DNA from 2 places in the Marinithermus hydrothermalis DSM 14884 genome. Region 2 is predicted to be linked to the other one. Evidence: riboswitches for the same ligand, from Rfam matches in the RefSeq annotation. Region 2 holds a riboswitch; the other holds the start of a gene.
The links. Region 2 has a riboswitch for cobalamin ahead of MARKY_RS10050 (ABC transporter substrate-binding protein). Riboswitches for the same ligand answer to the same signal wherever they lie in the genome.
Positions count from the first base shown of each region.

Region 1: it holds a riboswitch for cobalamin, as region 2 does, so the genes downstream of both, MARKY_RS04315 (acyl-CoA thioesterase) here and MARKY_RS10050 (ABC transporter substrate-binding protein) in region 2, are expected to answer to the same signal.

Region 1 is NC_015387.1:815,022-829,465, reverse strand. Features, by position in the region: gene MARKY_RS11600 (YlxR family protein) at 1-325, opposite strand, end outside; gene infB (translation initiation factor IF-2) at 1-63, opposite strand, end outside; gene nusA (transcription termination factor NusA) at 318-1,511, opposite strand; gene rimP (ribosome maturation factor RimP) at 1,525-1,968, opposite strand; gene MARKY_RS04335 (DNA-formamidopyrimidine glycosylase) at 2,069-2,863, opposite strand; gene hisA (1-(5-phosphoribosyl)-5-[(5-phosphoribosylamino)methylideneamino]imidazole-4-carboxamide isomerase) at 2,856-3,569, opposite strand; gene MARKY_RS04325 (ABC transporter ATP-binding protein) at 3,722-4,594, shown strand; gene MARKY_RS04320 (ABC transporter permease) at 4,591-5,325, shown strand; cobalamin riboswitch at 5,378-5,533, shown strand; gene MARKY_RS04315 (acyl-CoA thioesterase) at 5,695-6,099, shown strand; gene MARKY_RS04310 (ribonucleoside-diphosphate reductase subunit alpha) at 6,096-8,465, shown strand; gene MARKY_RS04305 (ribonucleotide-diphosphate reductase subunit beta) at 8,478-9,476, shown strand; gene MARKY_RS11875 (hypothetical protein) at 9,526-9,699, opposite strand; gene rocF (arginase) at 9,739-10,647, opposite strand; partial or broken gene MARKY_RS11870 (transposase) at 11,971-13,084, opposite strand; gene MARKY_RS04290 (YceD family protein) at 13,238-13,780, shown strand; gene rpmF (50S ribosomal protein L32) at 13,865-14,056, shown strand; gene MARKY_RS04280 (beta-ketoacyl-ACP synthase III) at 14,058-14,444, shown strand, end outside.
Region 2 is NC_015387.1:2,003,044-2,017,487, reverse strand. Features, by position in the region: partial or broken gene MARKY_RS10060 (transposase) at 252-1,354, shown strand; cobalamin riboswitch at 2,548-2,708, shown strand; gene MARKY_RS10050 (ABC transporter substrate-binding protein) at 2,839-3,723, shown strand; gene MARKY_RS10045 (FecCD family ABC transporter permease) at 3,739-4,752, shown strand; gene MARKY_RS10040 (ABC transporter ATP-binding protein) at 4,739-5,515, shown strand; gene MARKY_RS10035 (hypothetical protein) at 5,518-5,871, shown strand; gene MARKY_RS10030 (cobyrinic acid a,c-diamide synthase CobB) at 5,881-7,227, shown strand; gene MARKY_RS10025 (histidine phosphatase family protein) at 7,214-7,759, shown strand; gene MARKY_RS10020 (cobyric acid synthase) at 7,756-9,705, shown strand; gene cobT (nicotinate-nucleotide--dimethylbenzimidazole phosphoribosyltransferase) at 9,711-10,766, shown strand; gene MARKY_RS10010 (adenosylcobinamide-GDP ribazoletransferase) at 10,769-11,476, shown strand; gene MARKY_RS10005 (ABC transporter substrate-binding protein) at 11,564-12,865, shown strand; gene MARKY_RS10000 (carbohydrate ABC transporter permease) at 12,978-13,868, shown strand; gene MARKY_RS09995 (carbohydrate ABC transporter permease) at 13,870-14,444, shown strand, end outside.

The sequences.
Region 1 (14,444 bases), 1.1 Mb from region 2:
CATGAGCTCCGCGCTCTCCATCCCCAGTTCCCTGGCCAGTTGGTAAATGCGCACCTTCGCCATCCCTTACTTCTCCTCCCAACACCGCTTGCAGCTCGAGCGCAAGCCGGGCCGCGCTGCCTCCGGCGAAGCGACGCAGGCGTTTTTCCTCCCAGCACGTGGGGGTGTCAGGGCACACGTACGCCCCGCGGCCCGGCCGTTTGCCCGTACGGTCAATCACGAAGCCTTCCGGGGTCCGCACGATGCGGAGCAACTCCCGCTTCGGCCTGCGCCGACGGCAGGAGACGCACATCCGCACCGGAACGTGCCCCTTAGCCTTAGCCATCGCTTTCCTCTTCTTCTTCTTTCGTGGCGTCCACGAACAAACTCTCGAAGCGCGCCTTCGCGTCGGAGCTGATGGTCACGCCTTCTTCCTTCTCCGCGGCTTTGGCCAGCGCCTCGTCCAGGTCGCTCACCACCTCGGCTTCCTTGAAGTCGATCTCGTACCCGGTGAGTTTCGAGGCGAGACGGACGTTCTGCCCGGCCTTACCGATCGCGAGGGAGTGCTGGTCCTTGGCGACCGTTACCGCGGCGTGGCCGGTCTCGGGATCGATCTCGATCGCGCCGACCGTCGCGGGGGACAGGGCGTTGCGGATGAACTCCCGCGGGTTCGGGCTCCACTGGATGATGTCCACCCGTTCCCGCCCGAGCTCAGCGCTCACGGCCTGAATGCGCTGCCCCTTATGCCCGATGCACGCGCCGATCGGGTCCACGTTGGGGTTATGGCTCATCACTGCCACTTTGCTACGGCTGCCGGGCTCGCGAGCGATGGCCTTCACCTCAACCACCCCCTCGGCGATCTCCGGCACCTCCTGCTTGAGAAGGTAGCGGAGCAGCTCCTCATGCGCACGCGACACGATCAAGCTCGGCCCCTTCGAGGAGCGCTGCACCTCCTTCAGGTAGACTTTGATCCGCTGGCCGGGGTAGTACCGTTCGGTAGGGATCTGCTCCCGGGGCGGCATCAGCGCCTCGCCGCGCCCCAGATCCACGTACACGTTCCCCCGGTTGTCCACGCGGGTCACCTGGCCGGTGAGGATCTCGCCCTTCTTGTCCTTGTACTCCTCGTACACCCGGTTCCGCTCGGCTTCCTTGAGGCGCTGGGTGAGGATCTGCTTCGCGGTCTGCACCGCGATGCGGCTGAACTCCTCCGGGTCCACCGGGAACTCCATCTCCTCCCCCACCTGCACCTCAGGGTCATAGGTCAAGGCGTCCGCCAGGGCGATCTCCCGCTCGGGGTTCTCCACCTTTTCCACGACCCGCTTGATCTCCAGCACCTCGATCGTGCCCTGCTGCGGGTCCAGGTGCACCTCCACCAGCGGCCCCTTGCCCTCCTCAACCTCCTTGGGGCGAAACCCCTTCTGGCGAACGTACGCCTTAGCCAGGGCCTCCTCAAAAGCTTGAATCAGCTCCTCTGGGCTCACGCCTCGCTCGAGCGCTACGTGCTGCAAAGCCTCCACGAATTCCTTATTCATGCGTGCCTCCTTATTACCTCGGTTCGCTCGGCCACTCGGCCAGATTCGCCTTAAACGTCCCGAGCTTAAGCGCGCGTTCCTCCCCCGTGGCGAGCGCGAAGGTCACCACATCGCCCTCAACCCGCACAATGCGCCCCGTAAACCGGCCCTCGTCGCTCTGCACCTTCGCCTTCAAGCCCATAAAGCGCTCGAAGTGCCGCGCCGTGATGAGAGGCCGGTCCGGCCCCGGGGATTCCACCTCGAGCCGGTACGCCCCCGGAATCGGGTCCAGACGGTCGAGCTCGAGGCTGATCACCTGGGAGGCGCGCTCGAGATCCGCGAACGATATGGGCTGCTCGTCGGCCCGCTCGAGCCGCACGGTCAAGACCCGCGTCTTCCCCCCACCCTTTAGGGTAACCTCGAGGACCTCGTATCCCAAGGGGCGCACCACCGCTTCGATCACATTCCACAGCTCCATCTCGACTCCATCCCCTCACGAATGAAGGGTGGGTTTTGCACCCACCCCCGCCTACAGGGATCCAACGCTGCCTTTAGTGTAACACGCCCCCGATCTAGGCTCAAGCTTGGCAGCGGGGGCAAAAATGCGTGCCCCGTCCGGCCACCACCGCTTTCAGGATCGGGGTGCCGCAGCGCACGCACGGCGCGCCCGGCCGCCCGTACACCTTGTGCTGCACCTGAAAGCGCCCCAGTGCCCCGTCCGGCCTCCGGTACGTGCCGTCCTGGAGCGTTGATCCGCCCGCAGCCACCGCCTCGGCGAGCACCTCGCGAATGGCCGTGTACAACCGCGCTATCGCCCCGACCTCCAAGGTGTTCGCGGGACGCGCGGGATGCACCCCCGCCCGCCAGAGCGCCTCGTCTGCGTAGATGTTTCCAAGCCCCGCCACGACCTCTTGCGCGAGCAGCACGGCCTTTACTCCTCGAGCGGTGCGCGCGAGTCCCTCCCGGAAGCCCTCGAGGGTGAAGGCGTCGCTCAAGGGCTCCGGCCCCAGGCGATCGAGGAGCGGAATCTCGCGGTACGCGCCCGCCGGCACCACCCACCACCGCCCAAAACGCCGTGGATCGTTGAAGTACAGGGGACGATCCGGAACCTCGAGCCGCACCCGGACGTGCGGGCCTTCCGCGAAACGAAACCCGCCCGTCATGCCAAGGTGCACGACCAGCTCCAGACCGCCCTCGAGGGCGGCGATCAAGAACTTGCCCCGCCGTCTCAGGACCTCGACGCGCCGCCCTACCGCATCCTCGGTTCGGCGGTAACGCGCGGGGTCCGTGTGGTGAATCGCCCGGATCGCCCGGCCCTCGAGGTAGGGCCGGAGGGCCTGGCGGGTGGTCTCGACTTCGGGCAGCTCAGGCATCCGATCCCACCCAGCGGGAAAGCTCGATTTTTCCTTCGTATAGGGCCTTCCCGGTGATCGCGCCGTCCACGCCCAACGCGCTCAAGACCTCGAGGTCCTCGTCGGAGGCGATCCCGCCCCCCGCGATGAGGAACCCTGGCCAGGCCGCGCGCACCTGGCGGAGTATCGCATCGTCCACGCCCGCCAGGGTCCCGTCGCGGCGCACGTCGGTGTAGATCAGGGTCTGCACGCCCATCGCGTGCAGCTCGGGTGCCAGCTCGCGAAGGTCCCGACCCGTTCCCTCGACCCACCCGGAGACCACCACCTCCAGCCCGCGGGCGTCGAGGGAGACCGCCACCCGCTCCGGCCCGAAGGTGCGGAGCATCTCCGCCAGCACCTCGGGCGCCTTGACCGCGATCGTGCCCACCACGACCCGATCCGCGCCCAGCTCGAGGAGGGCCTGGGCGTCCTCCAGGCTGCGCACGCCGCCGCCGACCTCGAAGGGCACCTGGGCGTGCGCGGCGATCCGGCGGAGCGCAGCACGGTTCTCGCCGCGTCCTGTGGCTGCGTCGAGATCCACGAGATGCAGGTACGCCGCCCCTTGGTCCTGCCAGTACAGCGCCGCGCCGAGGGGGTCCTCGAAGTATACGGTCTCCTGGGTCGGGTCGCCTTTATACAGGCGTACGGCCCGACCACCCTGGATATCCACCGCGGGAATAACAAGCATCAACGGGAATTCTAACAGAATCTTCCCCTCCCTCTCCCAACCCTGGCATAATGAAGGATGCCGCGTCTCGCGCATGAGCGTTCCTACGCGCTTTCCTAGTGGCCTAGCCGTAGCCCGCAACAAACCGGGTTAGGGTTCCAGACAGGAGATTTATGGAAACCATCGCAGAACTTGTGGGGGTTAGCAAGCGGTTCGGTGCAGTCGAAGCGCTTCGGGAGGTGGACCTCGAGGTCCACCCGGGCGAGCTCCTCGCCCTCCTCGGGCCCAACGGCGCGGGCAAGACCACCGCGATGAGCCTGCTGCTCGGCCTCCGGCGCCCGGACCGAGGACGGGCGCGCTTATTCGGCCGGGATCCCCGTGACCCGAGTGCACGTCGGTACGTAGGCGCAACCCCTCAGGACACCGGGTTCCCCCAGACGCTCACCGTAGGGGAGGTGGTGGAGCTGGTGCGGGCCCACTACCCTGACCCCTTACCGCGCGCGGAGGTGCTGGCGCGGTTTGGGCTCGTCCACCTCGAGCGCCGGCAAACCGGCGGGCTTTCTGGCGGGGAAAAGCGCCGGCTCGCGGTCGCGCTCGCGTTCGTGGGGAACCCCAGGCTCGTGGTGCTCGACGAACCCACTACCGGCCTCGACGTGGAGTCGCGCCGCGCCCTGTGGCAGGCCGTTCGGGCGTACGTGCACGACGGCGGAACCGTGCTCCTCACCACACACTACCTCGAGGAGGCCGAGGCGCTGGCCACGCGCGTGAGCGTCCTGCATCAAGGACGCGTGATCGCTGACGGCAGCGTCGACGAGATCAAGGGCCGGGTGGGGCTCAAGCGCGTGCGGTTCCAGGCCCCCGTGGTGCCTGAACTGCCGGGCGTGGCCAAGGTGGAGCGCGCCCATAACGGCGTCACGCTGTACACCGCGGACGCGGACCAGGTGGTGCGGGCCCTGGTTCGTTCCGACGTGCCGTTTCAGGATCTGGAGGTCCTTCCCGTCAGCCTGGAGGAGGCTTTCCTGGTCCTCACGGGAGGTGCGGCATGAAGCTTGTGTGGGCTCACTTCAAGGCGGAGGCGCTCGAGTTGTTGCGCCAGCCGGGATATCTGATCCCCACGATGCTGTTTCCGGCGATGTTTTTTTGGTTCTTCGCCGCCCCCAATGCGGATACCGCGTACTCGGCGAATTTTCTGACGGCTTCCTTCGCGGCGTTTGCGGTGTTCGGCGTGGTCTTCTTTCAGTTCGGGGCAAACATCGCTCAGGACCGCATCCTGCCCTGGAGTGCGTATTTGCGCACGCTTCCGCTCGCCCCGAGCGTGCGCGTGGCCGCACGGGTGCTTTCCGCCCTGGTCTTCGCTACGGCCACGGCCTCGATCGTGGTGCTCGTAGCGCACCTCACCACGCCGGTCGCGTTTCCCGCCGGGGCCTGGCCACGCTTCGTGCTGGGCCTTCTGGCAGGCAGCGTGCCCATGGCCTTGCTCGGTGTAGCCTTAGGGTACTGGGCCCGCCCAAAGGCCGCCTTGCCCTTAGCGAACCTGGTGTACCTGCCGCTCTCGTTCGGCGGGGGGTTTTGGATCCCGCCGGACTTCCTGCCCGGATTTATCGCCGAGATCAGCCCGTACCTGCCCACCCGCCAGTGGGGCGAGGTGCTTTGGCCCGTGGTTACGGGCGCGTCCTGGACGCTGGCCCCGTGGTTGTGGCTCGTAGGGTACACCCTGGTCTTTGGGGGGCTTGCCGTGTGGGGGTACCGCCGCGATGAAGGAAGCCGGTTCGCCTAGCCCCTTGCCCCAAACCCCAACATCCTGTAGAATCCATGCCGGACACCCCCGCATATGGGTGTCCGGCCGCGGTGCCCCACCGACAGGTGGGGACGCCCAGCCCTAGGGGCGTTGGGGGAAGTCCGGTGCAAGTCCGGCGCTGTCCCGCAACGGTAACCGGGCCTCCGCCCGGAAGCCCGAGTACCCACATCGCGGCCTAACGCCGTAGCCCTCGAGGAAGGGCAAAGGTGGTGAGGCCTGTGCAGGACACGAGCTAATCCTACCCCCCAAAACCCGACCGGCACCTCCCGGCCCTCCTGGCCGGTGAGGCAGACCCCAGGTTTCGCGCCTTCCATAGCGGTCCGCGCCGCTCATGGAGTAAGGAGGAGTATGCCCCAGCATACCCAACGCCCAGCCGAGACCCGCATGGTCTACCCCATCTTTCCCGGGGACACCAACCACTACGGCACCCTGTTCGGCGGCCAAGCCATGGCCTGGATGGACCAGGCCGCCTTCATCACCGCGACCCGCTGGGCGCGCCGCAAGGTCGTCACCGTGCACTCGAGCGCCATCGATTTCAAGCATCCCGTGCCCCAAGGCTCCATCGTTGAGCTCGTGGCCTGGATCCAGCGCACCGGCCGGACCTCCATGACGGTCGAGGTCGAGATGTGGGTGGAACCCATGCAAAAAGATGAACGGCGGCTCGCCTCGCGCGGGGCGTTCGTCCTGGTCGCCCTGGACGAGGAAGGCCGCCCCACCCCCGTCCCCCCCCTCCCGGAAGGAGGCCCGTCGTGAACGAGGCCCGCCGACTTCTGAACACCCTTGCGCGTCCCCTCGGCCCCGCGGGCGAGGCCGCCCGCCAGCTGATCGCGGCGGACCTCGAGGCCCTAAAGGGGACCGGAGAAGCCGAGGCGGTGCTGCTCGCGGCTGCCACGCAAAACATCCACCTGGAGCCCGCCGCCTCCCAGATCGCGGTGCGCGTGCTCTTGCGGCACAACTACCGCGAGGCCCTCGGCACCCCCACCCCCTCCCCCGCCGCGTACCGGCAGGGGTTCATTCGTTACGTTCAGAACGCCATCCGGGAGGGGTACCTCGACCCCCGACTGGGAGATCTGGACCTGGAAGCCCTCGCCACCACCCTCCGGCCCGAACGGGACGCCGAGCTGCCCTACGCCGGCCTGGTCGCCCTCCTCGACCGGTACGTCGTCCGGGATCTCGTAAGCGGCCGCGTCCTCGAGACCCCACAGTTCCTCTTCATGCGCGTCGCGATGGGTCTGGCGCTCGCCGAGGCGGAGCCCCTCGCGTGGATCCCGCGCTTCTACGAAGCGATCTCCCGCCGCCGGGTCCTCCCCTCCACCCCCACCCTCTTCAACGCCGGCACCCCCCACCCCCAGCTCTCCAGCTGCTACCTGTGGGTGATCGAGGACAGCCTCGACGCCATCCTCGACGGCCTTCAAACCTTCGGGAAGCTCGCGAAGTACGCGGGCGGGATCGGCGCAAGCCTCACCAAGCTCCGAGCTAAAGGCGCGCCGGTCCGCGGGATCAGCGGCCACTCGAGCGGCGTCATTCCCTTCCTCAACGTGTACGACGCCTTGATCCAGGCTGTGAACCAGGGAGGGCGCCGGAGAGGCACCATGGCGGCCTACCTCGAGCCCTGGCACCTTGAGGTCGAGGCCTTCCTCGACCTGCGCAAGAACACCGGGGACCCGTACCTCCGCGTGCGCCGGCTGAACACCGCCCTTTTTGTGCCCGACGAGTTCATGCGACGGGTGGAGCGGGGGGAGGCGTGGTACCTGTTCGACCCGCAGGTCGCGCCCGATCTAGCCGAAACCTGGGGACGGGCGTTCGACGAGGCCTACGCCCGCTACATCCAGGCCGCGGAGGCCGGCCAACTGCCGCCCCGATCCTGGAAGAAGCTTCCCGCACGGAAGCTCTACCGCGAGATCCTCGCCGTCCTGCAGGAGACGAGCCACCCGTGGCTGGTCTTTAAGGACGCGGGCAACGCGCGCAGCGCACTCGCCGCCGTGGGGATGGTGCACTCCTCCAACCTGTGCACGGAGATCTTCCTGCCCACCAGCCAGGAGGAGATCGCCGTGTGCAACCTGGCCTCCCTCAACCTCGCGGCCTACCTCCAGCGCGGCCGGATCCAGTGGAGGGCACTCGCCAAGAGCGCGCACCTCGCGATGCGCATGCTCGACAACGTGATCGACCAGAACCTCTACCCCGACCCGCGCGCCGAGCAGAGCAACTGGAACAACCGGCCGGTCGGCCTGGGAATCATGGGGTTCAGCGAGGTCTTCAGCCGCCTGGGCCTCGCCTACCCCGATCCCGAAGCGTACGCGCTGACCGACCGCATCACGGAGTACGTGAGCTACCACGCGATCCAAGCCTCCGCCCTCCTCGCCCGGGAGCGCGGCGCCTTCCCCCGGTTCCCGCGCACCACCTGGGCCCAAGGCCGCCTGCCCCTCGACACGCTGGAGGACCTCGAGCGCCTCCGCGGGGCTCCCGTCGAGGTGAGTCGGGAGGCGCGACTGGACTGGGACGCCCTCCGTCCCCTCGTTCAAAAAGGCATGCGTAACAGCACCGTCATGGCCATCGCCCCCACCGCTTCGATCAGCCTGATCGCGGGGACCACCCCAAGCCTCGACCCCTACTACGCCAACGTGTTCAGCCGCAACAACCTCTCCGGGAAGTTCCTCGAGGTCAACCCGGTTCTGGTCGAGGCCCTAAAGCGCGCGGGGCTTTGGGAGGAGGTACGAGAGCGGATCGTCGAGGAGCGCGGGGACCTGAGCGAGATCGAGGCGATCCCCGAACCCCTCCGCCGCCGCTTCCCCACCGCGTACCAGATCCCCCCAACGGCGTACATCGAGCACGCAGCCCGCGCCCAAAAATGGGTGGACATGGGCGTCAGCCGGAACCTGTACCTCCAGGAACGCAGCCTGGAGGCCATGGAGGCGGTGTACCTGGAGGCGTGGCGGAAGGGGTTGAAGTCCACATACTACCTGTACGTCGCGCCGCGCATGTACGCGGAACAGAGCACCGTTCGGGTCAATAAGGCCAGGAAACGCCCGAAATGGCGGTTGGAGGAGATGGCCTTCACCCCCGAACGGCCCGAGATCCAAGACCCCAGCGAGGACGCCCTCTGCGAAGGGTGCCAGTAAAGGAGGTGCGGTGTGAAGCGCGATCACCGGTTGTTCGGCCCCCCGAGCCTAGAGGCGATCGAGCTCTTCCCCCTGGCCCACCCCTGGGCCTACGCGCACGTGCAGCAAGGCAAGCACAACACCTGGTTCCCCGAGGAGGTCCCCCTGGGGGAGGACGTGCGGGACTGGCACGAGAAGCTCACGGAGGAGGAACGCCACGCCGCGAGCCTCCTCCTCGGGTTCTTTAACCCCATGGAGTCCCTGGTGACGCAGAACCTGGTACTCGCGATCTTCCCGTACGTGCGCGCTCCCGAAGCGCGGCTCTACCTGGCCCGCCAGATCTGGGAAGAGGCCAACCACACCATGGCCTTCGAGTACGTCCTCAAGACCCTTCCCGTGGATCGGGAAAAGGTATTCGCCGCGCACCGCGAGGTCCCGGCGGTGCGGGCCAAGGAAGCCTTCCAAACCGCCCTCACCCAAGCGCTATTGCAACAACACCCTCTCGACCTCGAGACCCGCTCGGGCCAGGAGGCCCTCCTCAAGAACCTGGTGGGGTACTTCGTGGTGCTCGAGGGGATCTTCTTCTACGCGGGGTTCCTCCTCGCGCTCTCCTGGCGCCGCCGCAACCTGCTCAAAGGGCTTGGTGCCATCATTGACTGGACGCTCAAGGACGAGAGCCTGCACCTCTCGTTCGGCCTGCACCTCATCACCGGGTTCCTCGAGGAGTACTCCGAGGTCATGACGCCGCGGCTGGCCCGGGAGGTCCGGGGGCTGATCCTCGAGGCGGTCCAGCTCGAGCGCGCGTACAACCAAGCGCTGTTGCCCCGCCCCATCCTGGGCTTGAGCGCCGAAACCCTGAACGCTTACGTGGAGTACGTGGCCGACCGGCGGCTCGAGGAGTTGGGGCTCGAGGCGGCTTTTGGCACGCCGAACCCCGCGAAGTGGATGGCGACCGAGGTGGATGTGCCGGAGATCGTGAACTTTTTTGAGGCCGTGAACACCAGCTACGAGGTGGGCAACCGCCGCGAGTGAGGCGACTGCCCTAAGGCGCGGGCGGGGCGCAGAGCGCCCCGCCTGGGGTTTATACGCGGTTTCGTTTTTGCTTCCGGGAGGTGAGGAACAGCGTGACCGCGGGACCTAGAAAGAGGGAGAGGGCGAACCACGCCCACCCCGGCTGTCCTTGTTTTTGCGCGAAGAAGGCGTTTAGGGCCGCGAGCGCCAGCCAGAGCAACCAGTAACTTTGACTGCCGTCCATGGTCACCCGCTATTATACGCGATCCCGGCCCCAAGCAGTCTAGAAGATCTGTTTGCCCAGTAGGCTCGCCGCGAGCTCCACCATGATCTCAGCGGTGCGGTTTTCCTGGTCGAGGATGGGGTTCACCTCCACCAGGTCCAGGCTGGTCACGATCCCGGCCTCCGCCAAGAGCTCCATCAATAAGTGCGCCTCGCGGTACGAAAGCCCGCCGGGGACCGGGGTGCCCACGCCGGGCGCGACGGTCGGGTCGAGGACGTCCGCGTCCAGCGAGACGTGCACCTTGGGCAGGCCTCGGAACCGCTCGATCGTCTCGGCGGCGATGCGGGAGATGCCGAGCTGGTCCACCTCCTTCATCGTGTAGACGGTGACGCCAGCCTCGCGCAGCAGGAGTTTCTCGCCCGGATCGAGCTCGCGAATCCCGATCAGGACCACGTCCTCCGGGCGCACCTTGGCCCCCTCCCACCCGATGTTTACGAGCTGCGGGTCCCCGAAGCCGCACAGCGCCGCGAGCGGCATGCCGTGGATGTTCCCGCTCGGGCTGGTCTCGGGGGTGTTGAAGTCCCCGTGGGCGTCCACCCAGATCACGCCGATGCGTTCCCCGCGGCTCGCGCCGGTGATCGACCCCATGGAGATCGAGTGATCCCCCCCCAGCACGATGGGGAAGGTGTCCTCGGGCATTTTTTTCAGGCTCTGCACGGTCTCCTCGCAGGCCTGTCGGATCGCTTGGAGGTGGTGCAGCCCTCCCGGGCTCCGGCCGTTCTTACGGCTCAGGGTCTCCACCACCGGGACCTCCACGTCCCCGTAGTCCAGCACCGCGTACCCCAGCTGCCGGAGGGCGGTATGCAGCTGGGCGTAGCGGATCGCGCTCGGGCCCATGTCCACGCCGCGCCGCCCCGCGCCGAGGTCCATCGGAACTCCCAACACCCCAACCTTGTTCATGGTGCCCATTGTAGCAAAAAATCGTGTTTATACCGAGTGAAACTTAATTCTTTCATTATGCATACCAATACGCAACCCGGCGTGACTGGACTGAAGGGACTAGGGAGGGGGAAACGAAGGCTTGCCCCCTGGAGTTCCTGGCCAAGATACAAAAGGGACCGCCCCCACACCCCTCAAAGAGTCTCAGACGTGCTGACCGACTACGGGTCATGTAAAAAACTCGGTTGAGTAAGAGGGGAGCCCTTAGTCTGGTTCTGCCATGAAGCCGACTGAGGACTCCCCGAGCTCCATCGTACCCTGTCCCCACTGCGGAGCCACCCGTGAGGAGAGCGGGGGCTACCGCAGACGCAAGCTGCGCACCTTTCGGGGCATCCAGGAAGTCAGAGTCAAACGGATCCGCTGCGCCCAATGCAAGCGCCAGAAACGAGCTCTCTACCCGGAGGACTGCCCTAGAAGCCGCTGGTACGCGATCTCCATCCAGGAGCACTTCCTCATCCTCGCAAGCCATCGCGCCCCTGAAAGCGTCCAAAACGATCTCGCCAAGAACCTGGGCTTCCCCCTCACCCGTCCCACCCGCCTCCGCTGGCTCAGGTCCGCGGGGGCCAGGGCCAAACGGCTCCTTCAGCGGGAGAACCGTCTTCTCCGAGGGCGGGTGTACTGGGGGAGTGTGGATGAATGGGCCTTTGGCCGGGGCCCCAAGGGGTACGGGTACCTTTACTTTGAGGCTTGGACGGGTTGCCCGCTGTGGGGAGACCTTGGCCATCGGCGGCGTTACGAGCGGGTGCGGGAGCTCCTTTGGAGGTTACCTCCAAGGCTGGGGGTGGTTTCGGACGGGGCGCAGGAGGTAGGGGAGGCGTTGGGCTGGTTGGGGCGGAGGCTGCTTTGGGCCCGGTGCGCTTTCCACCTGATGCGGGAGGTACGGGCCAAGGTGGACCGGAAGGCGTGGGGGGAGATACGGGAGGGTCTGAGGGTGCTGCGGGGGCTTGGGCCTGGGGAGAGGGAGGCGTTCTTTTGGAAGGAGCTTCTGCCCCGGTGGGGTAAGGCCTTGGAGGGCTGGGTGCGGGCTTGGGAGGGGTTGCAGGAGGCTTGGGGGGCCGAGGTACCGCCTCCTTGGACAAACAACGTGGCGGAGGTAGGGCATGGGCGATTGTGGCGGCGGCGCAGGCGGAGGGTGTTGCGGAGCCTGGAGGTGGGGGAATCCTGGTTGATGGTGGGGCTTTACCGGATGCGGCATCGGCGGATTGGGGAAAAGAGCCCCTGGGAAAGGCTTACGGGAACTCTTTCCCCAGAGTGCTGGTGGAGGCCCCTGGTGGGGAGGATAAAAGGGTCAACTCAAAACTTGCACCTCCCGCATATCCCGCATAAACCTTCACCCCCTCCCCCCGGCGGCCAGAGACCCAGGGCATAGAGCTCCCGCAGGGCGAGCTGCACCACGAGCTCAGGCAAGAGAACCCGCGCCGCCCGCTCCCTGGCCTCCCGCCAGCTTCCTTCCCCCTCCATGCCCACCCAGTGGGCCAACAGGTAGGCCAGAAGGGAAAGCACCAGAAAACGGTGCACCCCCAAAGCCGTCCGCTGCCCAAACTGCCCCAGGGAGAACTCGCTTTTCGCGGCGCGGAAGAAGTGCTCTATGGCAAACCGCCTCTTTCCCCAAGTGAGCGCCGTCCGGGGCGTGGCGGGAAAGGTGGCCACCACGTACCGCCACTCCCAGCCCCCTTGGGGCAGGGGGTAGCGGTACCAGGCCACCCAGACCGGGAAGGAAAGCCCCCAAACGGTAGACCCGGCTCCCCTCGCCGCCTGAGGTCCCCAAGCCTCTCCCCTTCCCGCAGCCTCCGGTCCCGCCGCATCCCCACCACCGCTTCAAACCCAACCGCTTCACCCCGAAAAGGAACCGGGTGGTGCCAAAGGCCGCATCCGCGGCCACCCGTATCCGGAAGGCCCGGCGCATCCAGGGGGGCAGAGAGGCCAGGAGGCTTAGGGCCAGGCGGGAGAGGGCCTTCTCCCCCTTGCCCCGCCAGAGGCGGTAGGCCCAAGGGATGCGGAGGTCTCCGTAGACGAGGTAGAGGACCACCAGATGGAGTCCCCACTTGCCGTGAAAAAAGGAGAGGGGCAGGGCCTGGAAACGGCCCCGCTTCTCCAGAGTGACTAGGTCCAGGACCACCAGGAGACGGGGCTTGGGGCCTTTTTTCTTTCTGGCCCGGTCCAGGGCTTTCTCGGCCTCTTTTCTTGCCAGGCGGATGAGAGCGCGGGTGGGCCAGGGGTAGCGGTTGAGGAAGCGAGAGAGGGCGGAGGGGGACTTGACCTGGCTGTGCTGGGGTCTGGCCTTGCCGTGGCCGTGGAGGAGGAGCAAGAGCAGGGCCTTGAGGGATTCCTGGAGGTGGGGGCTTGGCAAAAGGGCCAGGAGGGTCCAAAGTAGGGACAGGGCCGCTTGGGTCATGGCACCCGTCATCAGACGGGAAACCAGCGGCCCCTTTCAAGTGGTCCTGGCGCATAGGTATCCCCAGGGTGCATAAGTGCAAGTTTTGAGTCAACCGACTTTTTTACATGAGTCCCGACTACACGAGCTTGACACTCCCCCCACCCCTCCGTATACTCTAGTGGGATGGACTATAGCGAAGTCCAAAGCATTAACCTCGCCAAACTGCTCCATGAACCCGGCACCCAAAGCGCGAACGGCGTGATCCGTGACCGGATCGAGGTCGGGGAAGAGCAATTTGAATTAGAAAACGACGCCACCTGGAGCGTCACCGTCACCCATACGGGAAACGAGTTCTTTCTTTCCGGTGAACTGCACGGCACCGTGCGGCTCGAGTGCCGCCGCTGCCTCACCCCCACCCCGTACGCGATCAACGCGTACTTCCAGCACCTCCTGCAGTACGACCCCGAGGTCGAAACCCTCACCCTAATCCAGAACGCCGAGGACGAGGACGTCTACCTCTTCAGCGACCCGAACCTTGACCTCAGCGCCTTCCTCGCCGAAGCGTTCGTCCTCGAGCTCCCCTACACCGTCCTTTGCCAGGAGGACTGCCGGGGCTTGTGCCCGGTCTGCGGGGCTAACCGCAACGAGACCGATTGCGGGCACACCGAGGGTCAGGGGCTTCGAAACCCCTTTAGCGCACTAGGGAAGCTGCTGGACGAGGTGTAACATCTAACCCGCGTCTTTGCTATAATGGCGGTCGGCCCGTTTTCGGGGCGTTTTCATGCGCGTAGCACTTGAAGGAGGAAGACGATGGCGAAGCACCCTGTACCGAAGAAGAAAACCTCGAAGGCCCGGCGGGACGCGCGGCGCAGCCACCACGCCCTCTCGGCGCCCACGCTGGTGCCCTGCCCCCAGTGCCACACCAAGCGTCCCCCTCACACCGTCTGCCCGGAGTGCGGCTACTACGACGGCCGCAAGGTTCTGGACGTAGCGGAGGCCTAAGATGGCCGCAGGGCTCGTAGCCCTCGGCACCTACGTTCCCAGCAAGGTCCTTACCAATAAGGACCTTGAAACTTTTTTAGATACCTCGGACGAGTGGATCACCACCCGCACGGGGATCAAGGAACGTCGGATCGCCGCCGAGAACGAGTACACCTCCACGCTCGCCATCCAAGCCGTGGAGGACCTAATCCGTCGTCACGGCCAGGCCGCCCTCGACGGGGTAGACATGATCATCTCCGCCACCAACACCCCGGACGCCCTCTTTCCCGCCACCGCCTGCTTGATCCAAGCGCACTTCGGCCTAAACGCCGCCGCCTACGACCTGCTCGCCGGATGCCCCGGCTGGCTCTACGGCCTCTCCCAGGCCTACGGCATGGTCGAGGCGGGC
Region 2 (14,444 bases):
AGGGAGTGTAATATCGCGTTAATCCCATCCCTGACGCCAAAGCCCGTGTTTTCAAGGTCCGACCGGGAAAACCTCCCCCTCGCTGCACATAATCATACAACCCTCACCCCCCAAACGCGCAAGTCTAGGCGCGCAGCGACTCATGTAAAAAAGTCGGTTGACTCAAAACTTGCACTTATGCACCCTGGGGATACCTATGCGCCAGGACCACTTGAAAGGGGCCGCTGGTTTCCCGTCTGATGACGGGTGCCATGACCCAAGCGGCCCTGTCCCTACTTTGGACCCTCCTGGCCCTTTTGCCAAGCCCCCACCTCCAGGAATCCCTCAAGGCCCTGCTCTTGCTCCTCCTCCACGGCCACGGCAAGGCCAGACCCCAGCACAGCCAGGTCAAGTCCCCCTCCGCCCTCTCTCGCTTCCTCAACCGCTACCCCTGGCCCACCCGCGCTCTCATCCGCCTGGCAAGAAAAGAGGCCGAGAAAGCCCTGGACCGGGCCAGAAAGAAAAAAGGCCCCAAGCCCCGTCTCCTGGTGGTCCTGGACCTAGTCACTCTGGAGAAGCGGGGCCGTTTCCAGGCCCTGCCCCTCTCCTTTTTTCACGGCAAGTGGGGACTCCATCTGGTGGTCCTCTACCTCGTCTACCGGAGACCTCCGCATCCCTTGGGCCTACCGCCTCTGGCGGGGCAAGGGGGAGAAGGCCCTCTCCCGCCTGGCCCTAAGCCTCCTGGCCTCTCTGCCCCCCTGGATGCGCCGGGCCTTCCGGATACGGGTGGCCGCGGATGCGGCCTTTGGCACCACCTGGTTCCTTTTCGGGGTGAAGCGGTTGGGTTTTGAAGCGGTGGTGGGGATGCGGCGGGACCGGAGGCTGCGGGAAGGGGGGAGGCTTGGGGACCTCAGGCGGCAGGGGAGCCGGGGTCTACCTTTGGGGGCTTTCCTTCCCGGTCTGGGTGGCCTGGTACCGCTACCCCCTGCCCCAAGGGGGCTGGGAGTGGCGGTACGTGGTGGCCACCTTTCCCGCCACGCCCCGGACGGCGCTCACTTGGGGAAAGAGGCGGTTTGCCATAGAGCACTTCTTCCGCGCCGCGAAAAGCGAGTTCTCCCTGGGGCAGTTTGGGCAGCGGACGGCTTTGGGGGTGCACCGTTTTCTGGTGCTTTCCCTTCTGGCCTACCTGTTGGCCCACTGGGTGGGCATGGAGGGGGAAGGAAGCTGGCGGGAGGCCAGGGAGCGGGCGGCGCGGGTTCTCTTGCCTGAGCTCGTGGTGCAGGTCGCCCTGCGGGAGCTCTATGCCCTGGGTCTCTGGCCGCCGGGGGGAGGGGGTGAAGGTTTATGCGGGATATGCGGGAGGTGCAAGTTTTGAGTTGACCCTTTTATCCTCCCCACCAGGGGCCTCCACCAGCACTCTGGGGAAAGAGTTCCCGTAAGCCTTTCCCAGGGGCTCTTTTCCCCAATCCGCCGATGCCGCATCCGGTAAAGCCCCACCATCAACCAGGATTCCCCCACCTCCAGGCTCCGCAACACCCTCCGCCTGCGCCGCCGCCACAATCGCCCATGCCCTACCTCCGCCACGTTGTTTGTCCAAGGAGGCGGTACCTCGGCCCCCCAAGCCTCCTGCAACCCCTCCCAAGCCCGCACCCAGCCCTCCAAGGTCTTACCCCACCGGGGCAGAAGCTCCTTCCAAAAGAACGCCTCCCTCTCCCCAGGCCCAAGCCCCCGCAGCACCCTCAGACCCTCCCGTATCTCCCCCCACCGCCTTCCGGTCCACCTTGGCCCGTACCTCCCGCATCAGGTGGAAAGCGCACCGGGCCCAAAGCAGCCTCCGCCCCAACCAGCCCAACGCCTCCCCTACCTCCTGCGCCCCGTCCGAAACCACCCCCAGCCTTGGAGGTAACCTCCAAAGGAGCTCCCGCACCCGCTCGTAACGCCGCCGATGGCCAAGGTCTCCCCACAGCGGGCAACCCGTCCAAGCCTCAAAGTAAAGGTACCCGTACCCCTTGGGGCCCCGGCCAAAGGCCCATTCATCCACACTCCCCCAGTACACCCGCCCTCGGAGAAGACGGTTCTCCCGCTGAAGGAGCCGTTTGGCCCTGGCCCCCGCGGACCTGAGCCAGCGGAGGCGGGTGGGACGGGTGAGGGGGAAGCCCAGGTTCTTGGCGAGATCGTTTTGGACGCTTTCAGGGGCGCGATGGCTTGCGAGGATGAGGAAGTGCTCCTGGATGGAGATCGCGTACCAGCGGCTTCTAGGGCAGTCCTCCGGGTAGAGAGCTCGTTTCTGGCGCTTGCATTGGGCGCAGCGGATCCGTTTGACTCTGACTTCCTGGATGCCCCGAAAGGTGCGCAGCTTGCGTCTGCGGTAGCCCCCGCTCTCCTCACGGGTGGCTCCGCAGTGGGGACAGGGTACGATGGAGCTCGGGGAGTCCTCAGTCGGCTTCATGGCAGAACCAGACTAAGGGCTCCCCTCTTACTCAACCGAGTTTTTTACATGACCCCGCGCAGCTTGCGTTCTCCCTAAGGGGGTGCTAGCCTGAGCCTAGGCCCGCTTCAGGGCCACAACCCGGCCTTGAGGCCCCTGGTGCCTGGGCGCGTAGTCCAGGCTTAAAGTGGGGAAGTCCGGTGAAAGTCCGGCGCTGTCCCGCAACGGTAACCAGGCGAACCGTCGAAGCTTAGCGTCACTGCCTGGAAGCCCGAATACCTGCCAGGGGAGCCCCCCGACCCCAAGGGGGCGCCTCTCGCGGAAGGGGGAGACTGGGGATAGTGCATGCATACTACCCCTGCCTCCCGGCAGGGGATTCCATGTGCCCCACCTCCCGCACGCAGGGCCGGGGCGAGACGGAGGTGGAGAGAATGAAACGCATCCTCACGCTACTGGTTGGCTTCGTACTGGCTTTCGCGCTGGCCACGGAGTACCCGCTCCGCGCCACCGACGCGCTAGGGCGCACGGTCACCCTCGAGGCGGAACCCCAACGCATCGTGGTGATGCTCCCCTCAGCCACCGAGACGCTCTGCGCGATCGGCGCGTGCGACAAGATCGTCGCGACCGACAGTTTCTCCAACTGGCCGGAGGAAGTCCAGGACAAACCCAAAGCCGGGGGTTTGTACGACCCTAACATCGAACTCATCGCCTCCCTAAAGCCCGACCTGGTGATCACCTCCCGCTTCGGTAAACTCACCGAAACCCTCGAGCAAATCGGGATCACCGCGTACGCGGTGAACACCGAGACCTTCGAGGACATCTTCAAAACCGCGCGCGAACTCGGGCAGCTCGTGAACCGCGAGGCGCAGGCCGAAGCCCTCATCGCGCGGATCCAGCGGGACGTGTTCGCGCTCGAGTCCGTGGCGGCGAAGGCCGGCGCGAAACCCACGGTCTACTACGAGATCGACGCGACCCCGTACACCGTGGGGCCGGGCTCGTTCATCCACACCCTGATCGAGAAGGCCGGCGGGGAGAACATCATTCCCGCCGAGCTGGGGCTTTTCCCCAAGATCAGCCCGGAGCTCGTGGTGGCGAAGGACCCGGAGGTGATCGTGCTGGGGGACGCGCCGTTCGGCGTGACGCGCGCTTCGCTCGCGGAGCGCCCCGGGTGGGCGGAACTCAAGGCCTTGCGGAACGGCCGGGTGTGCGAGCTCACGCGCGATCAGACCGACCTCATTCACCGGCCGGGGCCGCGCGTCGCGGAGGGGCTTAAGGTCCTGATCGGCTGCCTGCACCCCGACCTGGACCTGGAGTAACGGGCGGGATTCGGGATGCCGCGCCTGCTCGTCTTCCTCGCCTTAGGGGGGCTTTTGCTCCTGGCCCTCGTGTTGGGCGTGGGGGTGGGCGCGGTGCCCCTTACACCCGGTGAGGTGCTCGGCGCGCTCTGGGCGGGCGTTCGGGGGCAGGAACCGAACCCCATCGTGTGGGAGATCCGCCTGCCGCGGGTGCTCTTGGGGATGCTGGTGGGCGCGGCCCTCGGGGTGAGCGGCGCGGCGTACCAGGGGTTGTTCCGCAACCCGCTTGCGGATCCCTTCTTGATGGGGGCGGCCTCCGGCGCGGCGTTCGGGGCGACGGTAGCCCTGGTGCTCTCCGGGAGCCTCGCCTCCGCGTACGCGCACCAGGTGGCCACCGCCTGGCCGCAGCTGGTGCCGCTCATGGCGTTCGTGGGGGCGCTTGGCGCGGTCGGTACGGCCCTGGTGCTCGCGGGCGGCGTGGCCCGCACGCACGACCTGATCCTCGCGGGGGTGGTGGTGGGCTCGATCCTGATCGGGCTCACCACCTTCCTCATGATGTGGGACGCCGACCGGGTGCGCGCGGTCTTCGCTTACACCCTGGGGAACCTGGCCTTCGCCGGGTGGGACGGGGTGCGCCAGGTGGGGGCGTACCTCCTCGTGGCGCTGCCGCCCTTGTTCCTCCTCGGGCGGGCGCTGAACGCGATGCAGCTCGGTGAGGCGGTCGCGAAGACCCTAGGGCTGCCCCTGGAGGTCCTCAAGCTCCTCCTGATCGCCGCGGCGACCCTCGCCACCGCCGCCGCGGTCGCCCAGGCGGGCATCATCGGGTTCGTGGGCCTCGTCGTGCCCCACACCCTCCGGCGGCTGGTGGGGGAGGACCACCGGTACCTCCTCCCGGCCTCCGCCCTGGGTGGAGCGGTCCTCCTCGTCCTGGCGGACCTTATCGCCCGCACCCTCGTGCGGCCCGCCGAGCTGCCGGTCGGGGTGGTCACGACCCTACTGGGCGGACCGTTCTTCCTTTACCTGCTGAGGAGGCAGCGTGGACGGGCCTAGCCTCCGCGCGGAACAAGTGCGGTTCGGGTACGGCCGCGCCGAGGTCCTGTTGGGGGTGGACCTCGAGCTCCGGCCCGGCGAGTGGCTCGCGCTGTTGGGGCCGAACGGCTCGGGCAAGTCCACCCTGCTGAACCTGCTGGCGGGGTTGCTCCGCCCCAGGGCGGGCCGGGTGCGGCTGGACGGACGGCCCCTCGCGGCCTACCCACCCCGCGCGCGGGGCCAGCGCCTCGCGTACCTACCGCAGAACGGCCCGTACCCCGCGGGCATGAGCGCGCGCGAGGTCGTGGGGCTCGGGCGGATCCCGCACATGGGCCTCCTAGGCCGGGAAACCCCGGAGGACCGCCGGGCGGTCGCGTGGGCCCTCGAGGTCACCGAGGCCCTGCCCCTCGCGGACCGGCCCCTCGGCACGCTCTCCGGGGGGGAGCGGCAGCGGGTCCTGCTCGCGCGGGCGCTCGCCGCCCGGCCCCGCTACCTGCTCTTGGACGAGCCCACGAGCCACCTGGACCTGCACCACCAGGCGGCCTTGCTGCGCTTGTTGCGACGGCTCGTAGCGGAAGGCGTGGGGGTGCTCACGGTGCTGCACGACCCGAACCACGCCCTGGCCGCGGACCGCGCCGCCCTCCTCGCCGGGGGGCGGGTGGTGGCCGAGGGACCGGCGGACGCGGTGCTTTCAGGAGGGGCGCTCGAGGCGATCTACGGGCGGGACGTGTGGGTGCGCCGCACCGCGGAGGGCGAGGCCGTGGTGCTGCCGCGCTGGAGGTGACGGTGCGCGAGAGCTTGCGCGCGACGAAGGAACTGCTCGTGCTGGACCTCGGGGAGGTGCGCCGGCTCGTGACGCAGGACGGGCCGCGGCTCGCGCGGTACGTGGTGGTCGTGAAGGCTCGCGGCGTGCGGGCCTGCCACCGGATGCAGCGGAACCGGTACCACCCGCTCCTCATGCGCCACGGCCTGCCGCCCCGGGAGGCCGTGGTGTACACCACACCCGCGGACCCCCTGGAGTTCGAGTGGCGCGAGGGCGCGGTCTGGCTTCCGGGCGTGGCCCTGTACCTCGAGGGCCCCCCGGAGTACGTGAGCACGCCGTACTACGCCTGGGTGGAGGACGCTCGGGGCGAAGGCTAGGGAGGGGGGATGCCGCTAGCGTGCCTTGTGATCGCCGCGCCGCACTCCGGGGCCGGAAAGACCACCGTGAGCGCGGTCCTCGCCGCGGCGTTCACTTCCATGGGCCTTGCGGTCCAGCCCTACAAGGTCGGGCCGGACTATATCGACCCCACGCACCTCACGGCCGCCGCGGGCCGCACCGCGCGCACCCTGGACGGGTTCTTCCTCGAGGAGCCCGAGCTGCTCGAGGTCTTCCGTCGCGGCGCGCTTGGCGCGGACCTCGCCCTGATCGAGGGGGTGATGGGCTTGTTCGACGGGGCGGACGCCGTGGGCCGCGTCGCTTCCACCGCGCAGGTCGCGAAGCTCTTGCGGGCCCCGGTGGTGCTCGTGGTGGACGCCGCGGCCATGGCCGGTTCGGTGGCCGCGTTGGCCCGCGGCTTCCGCGACCACGACCCGGAGGTTTGGCTGGCCGGGGTGATCGCGAACCGCGTGGGGGGCGAGCGGCACGCGGCCCTCCTCGCCGAGGCCCTCGAGGCCGCGGGGATCCCCTGGCTCGGGTACCTGCCGCGAGGGGCGGGCCTCGAGCTGCCCGAGCGGCACCTGGGCCTCGTGCTCGCGGGAGAGGCGCGGCTCGAGCGGGACCGGCTCGTGCGGGCCGCCCGGACGCTGGACCTCGAGGGCCTGCTGCGCCTGGCCCGCGCCGCTTCGCCCTTGCCCGCGCCGCCCCACCGCCTGCCCACCCAGCGGCGTGCGCCGCGGGCGCGCATCGGGATCGCGCGGGACGCGGCGTTTGGGTTTTACTACCCGGAGGTCCTCGAGGTTTTGGAGCAGCTGGGCGCGGAACTCGTGCCGTTCAGTCCCTTGACGGACCCCGAACCGCCCCCAGGCGTGGGGGCGCTTTGGTTGGGCGGGGGGTACCCCGAGCGTTTCGCGCGCGAACTCAGCGCGAACCGCGGGATGCGCGCCGCGATTCGTCACTTCAAGGGCCCCATCTACGCGGAGTGCGGCGGGCTGATGTACCTCTCGGAAGCCCTCGTGACCCCGGAGGGCGCGTTCCCCATGGTGGGCCTGGTCCCAGGCGCGGCGACGATGCAGGCCCGGCCCGTGCTGGGGTACCGCGCGGTCGAGGCCCTAGCGGACTCCCCCCTGGCCCGGCGGGGCTGGCGTCTTAAGGGGCACGAGTTCCACTACTCCACCCGCCCCCCCACGCCCCGCCCGGCCTGGCGGCAGGTGGGCGGCACGGTGGTGGAAGGGTACACCGACGGGCGGGTGCTGGCGAGCTACGTGCACCTTTACCTGCCCGCTGCGCCGGAGGCGGCCGAGCGGTTCGTGGAGGCCGCGTCCGGGTTAGGAGGAGGCGGGAATGCAAACCCTTGAACTCTGGCTCGTGCGGCACGGCGAGACCCCCTGGAACCGCGAGGGCCGCCTGACCGGGTGGACCGACCTGCCCCTCACACCCCGAGGCGAGGCGCAAGCCCGGGCCTTAAGGCCCTTCCTCGAGGGCCAGGCCTTCGCCGGGGTGTGGGCCTCGGACCTCGAGCGCGCGGTGCGCACGGCGGAACTCGCCTACGGGCGGCCGCGCCGGGACGCGCGGCTTAGGGAAATCCACTTCGGGCAGCTCGAAGGCGCCTTTTGGGAGACGCTCGAGCCGCGGTACAAGGCGGCCCTTTTAGCCTTTGAGGGTTTCCAAGCGCCGGGCGGGGAGTCCGTGCAGGACCTCGAGCGGCGGGTGCGGGGGTTCGTGGCGGAGCTCGAGCCGGGCCGGCACCTGGTGTTCACGCACGGGGGGGTGGTGCGCGGGTTGTTGCGCGCGGTGGGCGCGGACCGCTTCGTGCCGAACGCGGCGGTCGTGGGGGTGGACTGGACGCGGCGCGCGCTGCGCTTCGTGCGCGAGGAGGGGGCGGAATGAGCCGGGCCCTCATGATCCAGGGCACCACGAGCTCAGCGGGCAAAAGCCTCCTCGTGACCGCCCTGTGCCGGTACTTCGCGGACCGGGGGGTGCGGGTCGCGCCGTTTAAAGCGCAGAACATGTCCAACAACGCGCGCGTGGTGCGAGGCGGGGAGATCGGCAGCGCGCAGTACCTCCAAGCCCTCGCGGCCCGCGCGGTGCCCGAGGTGCGGATGAACCCCGTCCTCCTCAAGCCCGAGGCCGACACCCGAAGCCAGGTGGTGGTCCTCGGGCGGGCGGACCTCGAGCTCTCCCGGCTCCCCTGGCGGGCGCGCGCGGCGCGGCTTTGGCCCGTGGTGCGCCGGGCGCTGCGCGAACTCCTCGACGCGTACGACCTGGTCCTGATCGAGGGAGCGGGCAGCCCCGCGGAGATCAACCTCCAGGACGCGGATATCGTGAACATGCGCGTCGCGCACGAGGCCCAAGCTCCGGTCCTCCTCGTCGCGGACATCGACCGGGGCGGGGCGTTCGCGCACCTCTACGGCACCTGGGCCCTCCTGCCCCCGGAGGACCGCGCGCGGCTAAAGGGGTTCGTGCTGAACAAGTTCCGCGGCGACCCTGCCTTGCTCGAGCCGGGCCCGGCGATCCTCGAGGCGCACACCGGGGTGCCGGTGGTGGGGGTGTTGCCGTGGCTCGAGCACGCCCTGCCGGACGAGGACGCGGTGCGGTTCGAGGCCGCAGCGCGCCTGGGGCGGGCGGAACGGCAGCGCGTCGCGCTCGTGGTGTACCCGCGGGTCTCGAACGTGGATGAGTTCAAGCCCTTGGAGGCTCTGGCGGACCTGAGGCTCGCGCGGCGGCCGGAGGACCTCGAGGGGGCCGAGCTCGTGATCCTGCCCGGCTCGAAACACGTGGCTCAGGACCTCGCGTGGCTGCGCCAAACCGGGCTTGATGCGGCGGTGCGGGCCAAGGCCCGGGCGGGGGTGCGCGTCCTGGGAGTGTGCGGGGGGTTGCAGATGCTGGGCGAGCGCGTGCAGGACCCCTGGGGCGTGGAGGGGGCAGCAGAAGGCCTGGGCCTCCTGCCCCTCGTGACCGAGATGCATCCCGAGAAGACCCTGGCGAGGACCCAAGCGCGGTTCGAGGGCCTCGAGGCCCCCTGGGCCGCGTGGGAGGGGGTGGAGGTCGTGGGGTACGAGATCCACCACGGGCGCACCCGCTCCGTCGGGCCGGTCGCGGAGGTCCTGCCAGGCGGGCGGGGGTTCGCGCGGGGGAACGTGCTCGGGGTGTACCTGCACGGCCTGTTCGAGAATCCCAGCGCGACGCAAGCGCTTTTCGGGGGGGTAGCGCCGGACCTCGAGGCCACCTTCGCCGCCCTCGCGCGTTGGGTGGCGGCGCATCTGGACACCCGTTTTCTGGAGGAGCTCGTGACGAGAGGGGTGAGGATAAGGCGGCGCTTGATCGTGCTGCTGGGCGGCGCGCGGAGCGGGAAAAGCCGCAAGGCCGAGGAGATTGCGCGGGCGCTGGGAGGGGACGCGGTGAGCGTGATCGTGACCGCCGAGGCGGGGGACGCGGAGATGCAGGCGCGGATCGCGCGCCACCGCGCCCAGCGCAACCCGAACTGGGAGGTGCTCGAGGCGGTGCGCGACGTGGCCGGGGCCTTGGAGCGCGCGCGGCACGGGGTGGTGGTGCTGGACTGCGCGACGCTTTGGGTTGCGAACCTCCTCGAGGCGGGGGAGGCTACGGTGCGGCGGGAGGTGGCGTCCTTGCTCGCGGCGTGGCGGCGGGGCCAGAAGGCCTTGATCGTGGTGACGAACGAGGTGGGGATGGGCGTCGTGCCGGCGAACGCCCTCGCGCGGCGCTACCGCGACCTACTGGGTTGGGTCAATCAGCAACTCGTGGCCGCCGCGGACGAGGCGTACCTGATGGTCGCTGGGGCCGTGGTGCCCCTCAAGAACCGGACGTGGAGGTGATGGGAATGGAGCGGGTGCGGGTCGTTCCGATCGAGGCCGCTTGGGTGGAGCGGGCACAAGCGCGTCAAAACCGGTTGACCAAGCCGCCGGGAGCGCTCGGGTACCTGGAGGCGGTGGGGGTGCGCCTCGCGGCGATCCAGGAGACGCTCTACCCCGCGCTGGGAAAGGGCGCGGTGGTGGTGTGCGCCGCGGATCACGGCGTGAGCGCCGAGGGGGTCTCGGCCTACCCTCCGGAGGTCACGCGGCAGATGGTGCGGAACTTCCTGGCGGGCGGCGCGGCGATCAACCAGATCGCCCGCGCGGCTGGGGCGGAGGTGTACGTGCTGGACGTGGGAGTGCGGGGGGAGTTGCCGGAGCACCCGCGGCTCATCCGCGCTAAGGTCCGTGAAGGGACCGGGAACATCGTGCACGAACCGGCCATGCGCCTCGGGGAGGCCGAGGCCGCGATCGAGGCCGGGATGCACGCGGCCCGCCGCGCGATCCGCGAGGGGGCGGCGCTCCTCGCCGCGGGGGAGATGGGGATCGGGAACACCACCGCCGCGAGCGCCCTCACGGCGGGGCTGCTCGGCCTGCCTCCCGAGGCCGTGACCGGGCGGGGGACCGGCGTGGACGCGGCGACTTATCGCCGGAAGGTCCTGGCGGTGCGCCGGGCCGTGGCGCGGGCCGAGGCCCGGCTTGGGGACCTCGAGCGGGCCGATCCCCTCGAGGTGCTCGCCGGCCTCGGCGGCCTCGAGATCGCGGCCATCGCGGGGGTGTTCCTGGCGGGGGCGGAGGCCGGGCGGCCCCTGGTGGTGGACGGGTTCCCCGCTACCGCGGGAGCGCTCGTCGCGGTGCGGCTCGCGCCGGCGGTGCGGGACTACCTGTTCGCCGGGCACCGGTCCCTCGAGCCGGGGCACGCGCACCTGCTTCGGGCTTTGGGCCTCCGCCCCTTACTGGAGCTGGACCTCCGGCTGGGCGAGGGGACCGGGGCGGTCCTCGCGTTCCCCCTTTTGCGCGCTGCGGCCGAGGTGCTCGCGGGCATGGCGACCTTTGAGGAGGCGGGGGTGCGCGACCGGGGGTAGGGGTGCGCGGCTTCTGGATCGCGCTGGGATTCCTCACCATTCTGCCCACGCCGCCCTTGGGGCGGGTGGAGGCGGAGGAGTTCCGCCGGGCCGTGGCTTGCTATCCCCTCGTGGGGTACGTGGTGGGCGCGGGCCTGGTGGGGGTGTTTGAGCTGGCCTCAGGGTTTGTGGAGGGCCTGCGGGGGGCGCTCGTGCTCGCGGCGTGGCTGGCCCTGACGGGCATGCTGCACCTGGACGGCCTCCTCGACAGCGCGGACGCGCTTCTCGCCCCTCGTCCTCCGGAGGCGCGGCTTTGGGTGTTGCGCGACGTGCACCTGGGCAGCTTCGCGTTCGGGGTGGGCAGCGTGCACCTCCTCCTCAAGTGGCAGGCCCTTGCGGCCCTCGAGGCCTCCGCGGCGCTCGTGGCGCTGCCGGCCCTCGCGCGGTTCTGGGTGCTGCTCCCCATGCACCGCTACCCCGCGGCGCGCGGGGAGGGGCTAGGGGCTCGAGCGCGGGGCGGGGCGGGATGGAGGGTGGGGGCGCTTTTCACGCTGCCGGCCTTCGTTTGGGCTCCGGGGCTGGCGCTGGTCGTGGGGGGCGTGGTCCTGCTCGGGGCGGCCTGGGCGGCGCGGCGGTTGGGGGGCGGGCTTTCCGGGGACGTGTACGGGGCGCTCATCGAGCTTGGGGAGGTGGCGGGCCTGCTCGCGTGGGTGGGGTTGACGCGCGCTTGACGCGCGGTGGATAGCCTGGGCGCGAGCCTGACGGGATGGTATACTGTATGGGCCGATCCCATCAGGGACAGCAAAGGAGGGTTGTGTATGCGAGGCTTGGTCTGGTTGCTCGTGGCGCTCCTCGGCTTGGCGTTCGCCCAGGAGAAGGTGCAGATCACCTTCTGGCACGCGTTCGGGGGTGGGCGGAAGGCGTTTATCGACCGTATGGTGGAGGACTTCAACTTCACCCACCCGAACATCGAGGTGAAGGTAGAGTTTAAAGGCTCGTACCGCGACACCCTGAACGCGGCGATCCTCGCGGCGCGGCAGGGGAACCCGCCGCACATCATCCAGATCTTCGAGATCGGCAGCCAGCTCGCGCTGGACTCGGGGATCTTCGTGCCCTTCGAGGACTTCGTGCGAGACGAGGACTTCGCGCGGCTGGATGACTTCATCGAGCCCGTGGCCAACTACTACCGGATCGGCGGGAAGTTCAACTCGCTGCCCTGGAACTCCTCGAACCCCATCCTCTACTACAACAAGGACCTCTTCCGTAAGGCCGGACTCGACCCGGAGAACCCGCCCAAGACGTACGGCGAGGTCCTCGCGGCCTGCGAGCGCATCATTTCCTCCGGCGTCGCGCCCAAGTGCATCACCTGGCCGCTGCACTCCTGGTTCGTGGAGCAGTGGGTGGCGATGCAGGGCGCGCTGCTCGCGAACAACGAGAACGGCCGCGCGGACCGCGCGACGGACGTGTTCGTGAACAGCGAGGCCATGCAGCGCATCATGAACTGGTGGAAGGAGCTTTGGGACAAGGGGTACTACGCCTACACCGGGAAGCCCGAGGACTGGGACGGCAGCAACCAGATCTTCATCTCGCAGCAGGCCCCCATGCTGATCACCTCCACCTCGGACGTGACCTTCCACCAGACGGCGGCCTTCGAGAACGGGTACGAGCTCGGGACCGGGTTCCTGCCCGCGCCGGACGGGATCGAGCGGAACGGCGTGGTGGTCGGCGGGGCCTCCCTCTGGATGACCCGGGGCCACCCCGAGGAGGAGATGGAGGCCGCGAAGACCTTCCTCCTGTGGTTCACCAACACCGAGAACATGGTGCGTTGGCACAAGGGCACCGGGTACTTCCCCGTGCGGAAGAGCGCGGTGGACGTGCTCGAGTTCCAGCAGTGGTTCGAGCGCAACCCCGCGTACCGCGCGGCGTTTGACCAGTTGCTGCAGACCAAGGTGAACCGCGCGACCCAAGGGGCGTTGATCGGGCCGTTCCCCGAGATCCGCACGATCATCGAGGAGGCGGTGCAGCGGATCTTCGACGGCGTGCCGGTGGATCAGGCGTTGAACGAGGCGGACGCGCGCGCGGACCGCGCGTTGGAGCAGTACAACCGTTCGGTCGAGTAGGCGATCGGGCGGCGGAGCGTGGACCCCACCCGCGCGCGGGTGGGGTCCCGCGATGCACCGCGATTCGCGCTAACATAAGGGCGGAACACCCCAAAGGAGCGGAACACCCATCATGGATACGCACGCGGCATTCAAGAAACCCTGGCTCGCCTTTCTTTTGCTGCTCCCCAGTCTGGTGATCCTCACCGTGTTCTTGTACTACCCCACGATCCAGACCTTCGTGCTGTCCCTGTACCAGGTGGGGTTTTTGGGGCTCACCAAGCGGTTCGTGGGGCTGGAGAACTACCAGGTCCTCTTCACCGATCCCCTGTACCGCCGGATGTTCGTGAACACCGCGGTGTTCGCGGTCTCCACGGTCGCACTGAGCATGGCGGTCGGGCTTGGCCTTTCGATCCTCGCGAACCAGAAGGTCTCCGGGTGGCGGGTCTACCGGCTGCTCTTGATCTGGCCGTACGCCCTCTCGCCCGCGGTGGCTGGGGTGATCTTCCTCTTTCTCTTCAACTCCCAGTCGGGCATCGCCAACTACCTCCTCGGGCAGGTGTTCGGCGTGCGACCGGACTGGCTTTCCGACCAGCGGCTCGCCATGGTGGTGGTGATCCTGGCCGCGGTTTGGAAGAACATCGGGTACAACGTGGTCTTCTACCTGGCCGCCCTGCAGAACCTGCCGGGGGACGTGCTCGAGGCCGCTTTGATCGACGGGGCCACCCCGTGGCAGCGGTTTTGGCGCGTGACCTTCCCGTTGCTTTCCCCCATGACGTTTTTCCTTCTCATCATCAACACGATCTACGCCTTCTTCGACGCGTTCGCCTTCGTGGATCTGTTGACGCGCGGGGGGCCCGCGGGAGCCACGACGGTCTTGATCTTCAGCATCTACCGGGACGGGTTCGAGTTCTTCAAGACCGGGTTCGCCGCGGCGCAGTCGGTGGTGCTGTTCGCGATCGTGGTGTTCTTGACGGTGCTGCAGTTCCGTACCGGCGGCCGCCGGGTGCATTACGGAGGGTGAGATGTCCAAGCGAACGGCGAACCTCTTGGTGCATCTAGCGTTGTCCCTCAGCGTGGCCGTGGTGGCTGCGCCCCTGATCCTGGCCTTTATCTTCTCCACCCAGACCCCGGCGCAGATCTTTAGTTACCCGCCCAAGTTCACGCTGGGCACCGCGCTTTTGGAGAACTACCGCACGGCCTGGTACGAGTTCAACCTGGGGCGGTACATGCTGAACTCCTTCTACATCGCGATCGCGGTGACGGTAGGGAAGACCGTGCTTTCCTTCATGGCCGCGCTGGCGCTCGTGTACTTCCGCTTCCCCTTGAAGAACTGGGTCTTCACCTTCATCCTCCTCACCCTGATGATGCCCACCGAGATCATGATCATCGCGTTGTTCGACCTGGTCTCGGACCTGGGGTGGTCGAACACTTACGCGGCCTTGATCGTGCCGTTTCTGGCTTCCGCCACGGGCACCTTCCTCTTCCGCCAGCAGTTCTTGCAGATCCCGCTCTCCCTGGTGGACGCCGCCAAGATCGACGGCGCGGGGCCGATTCGGTTCGCTTGGAGCATCCTGCTCCCCATGTCCATGAACGTGAT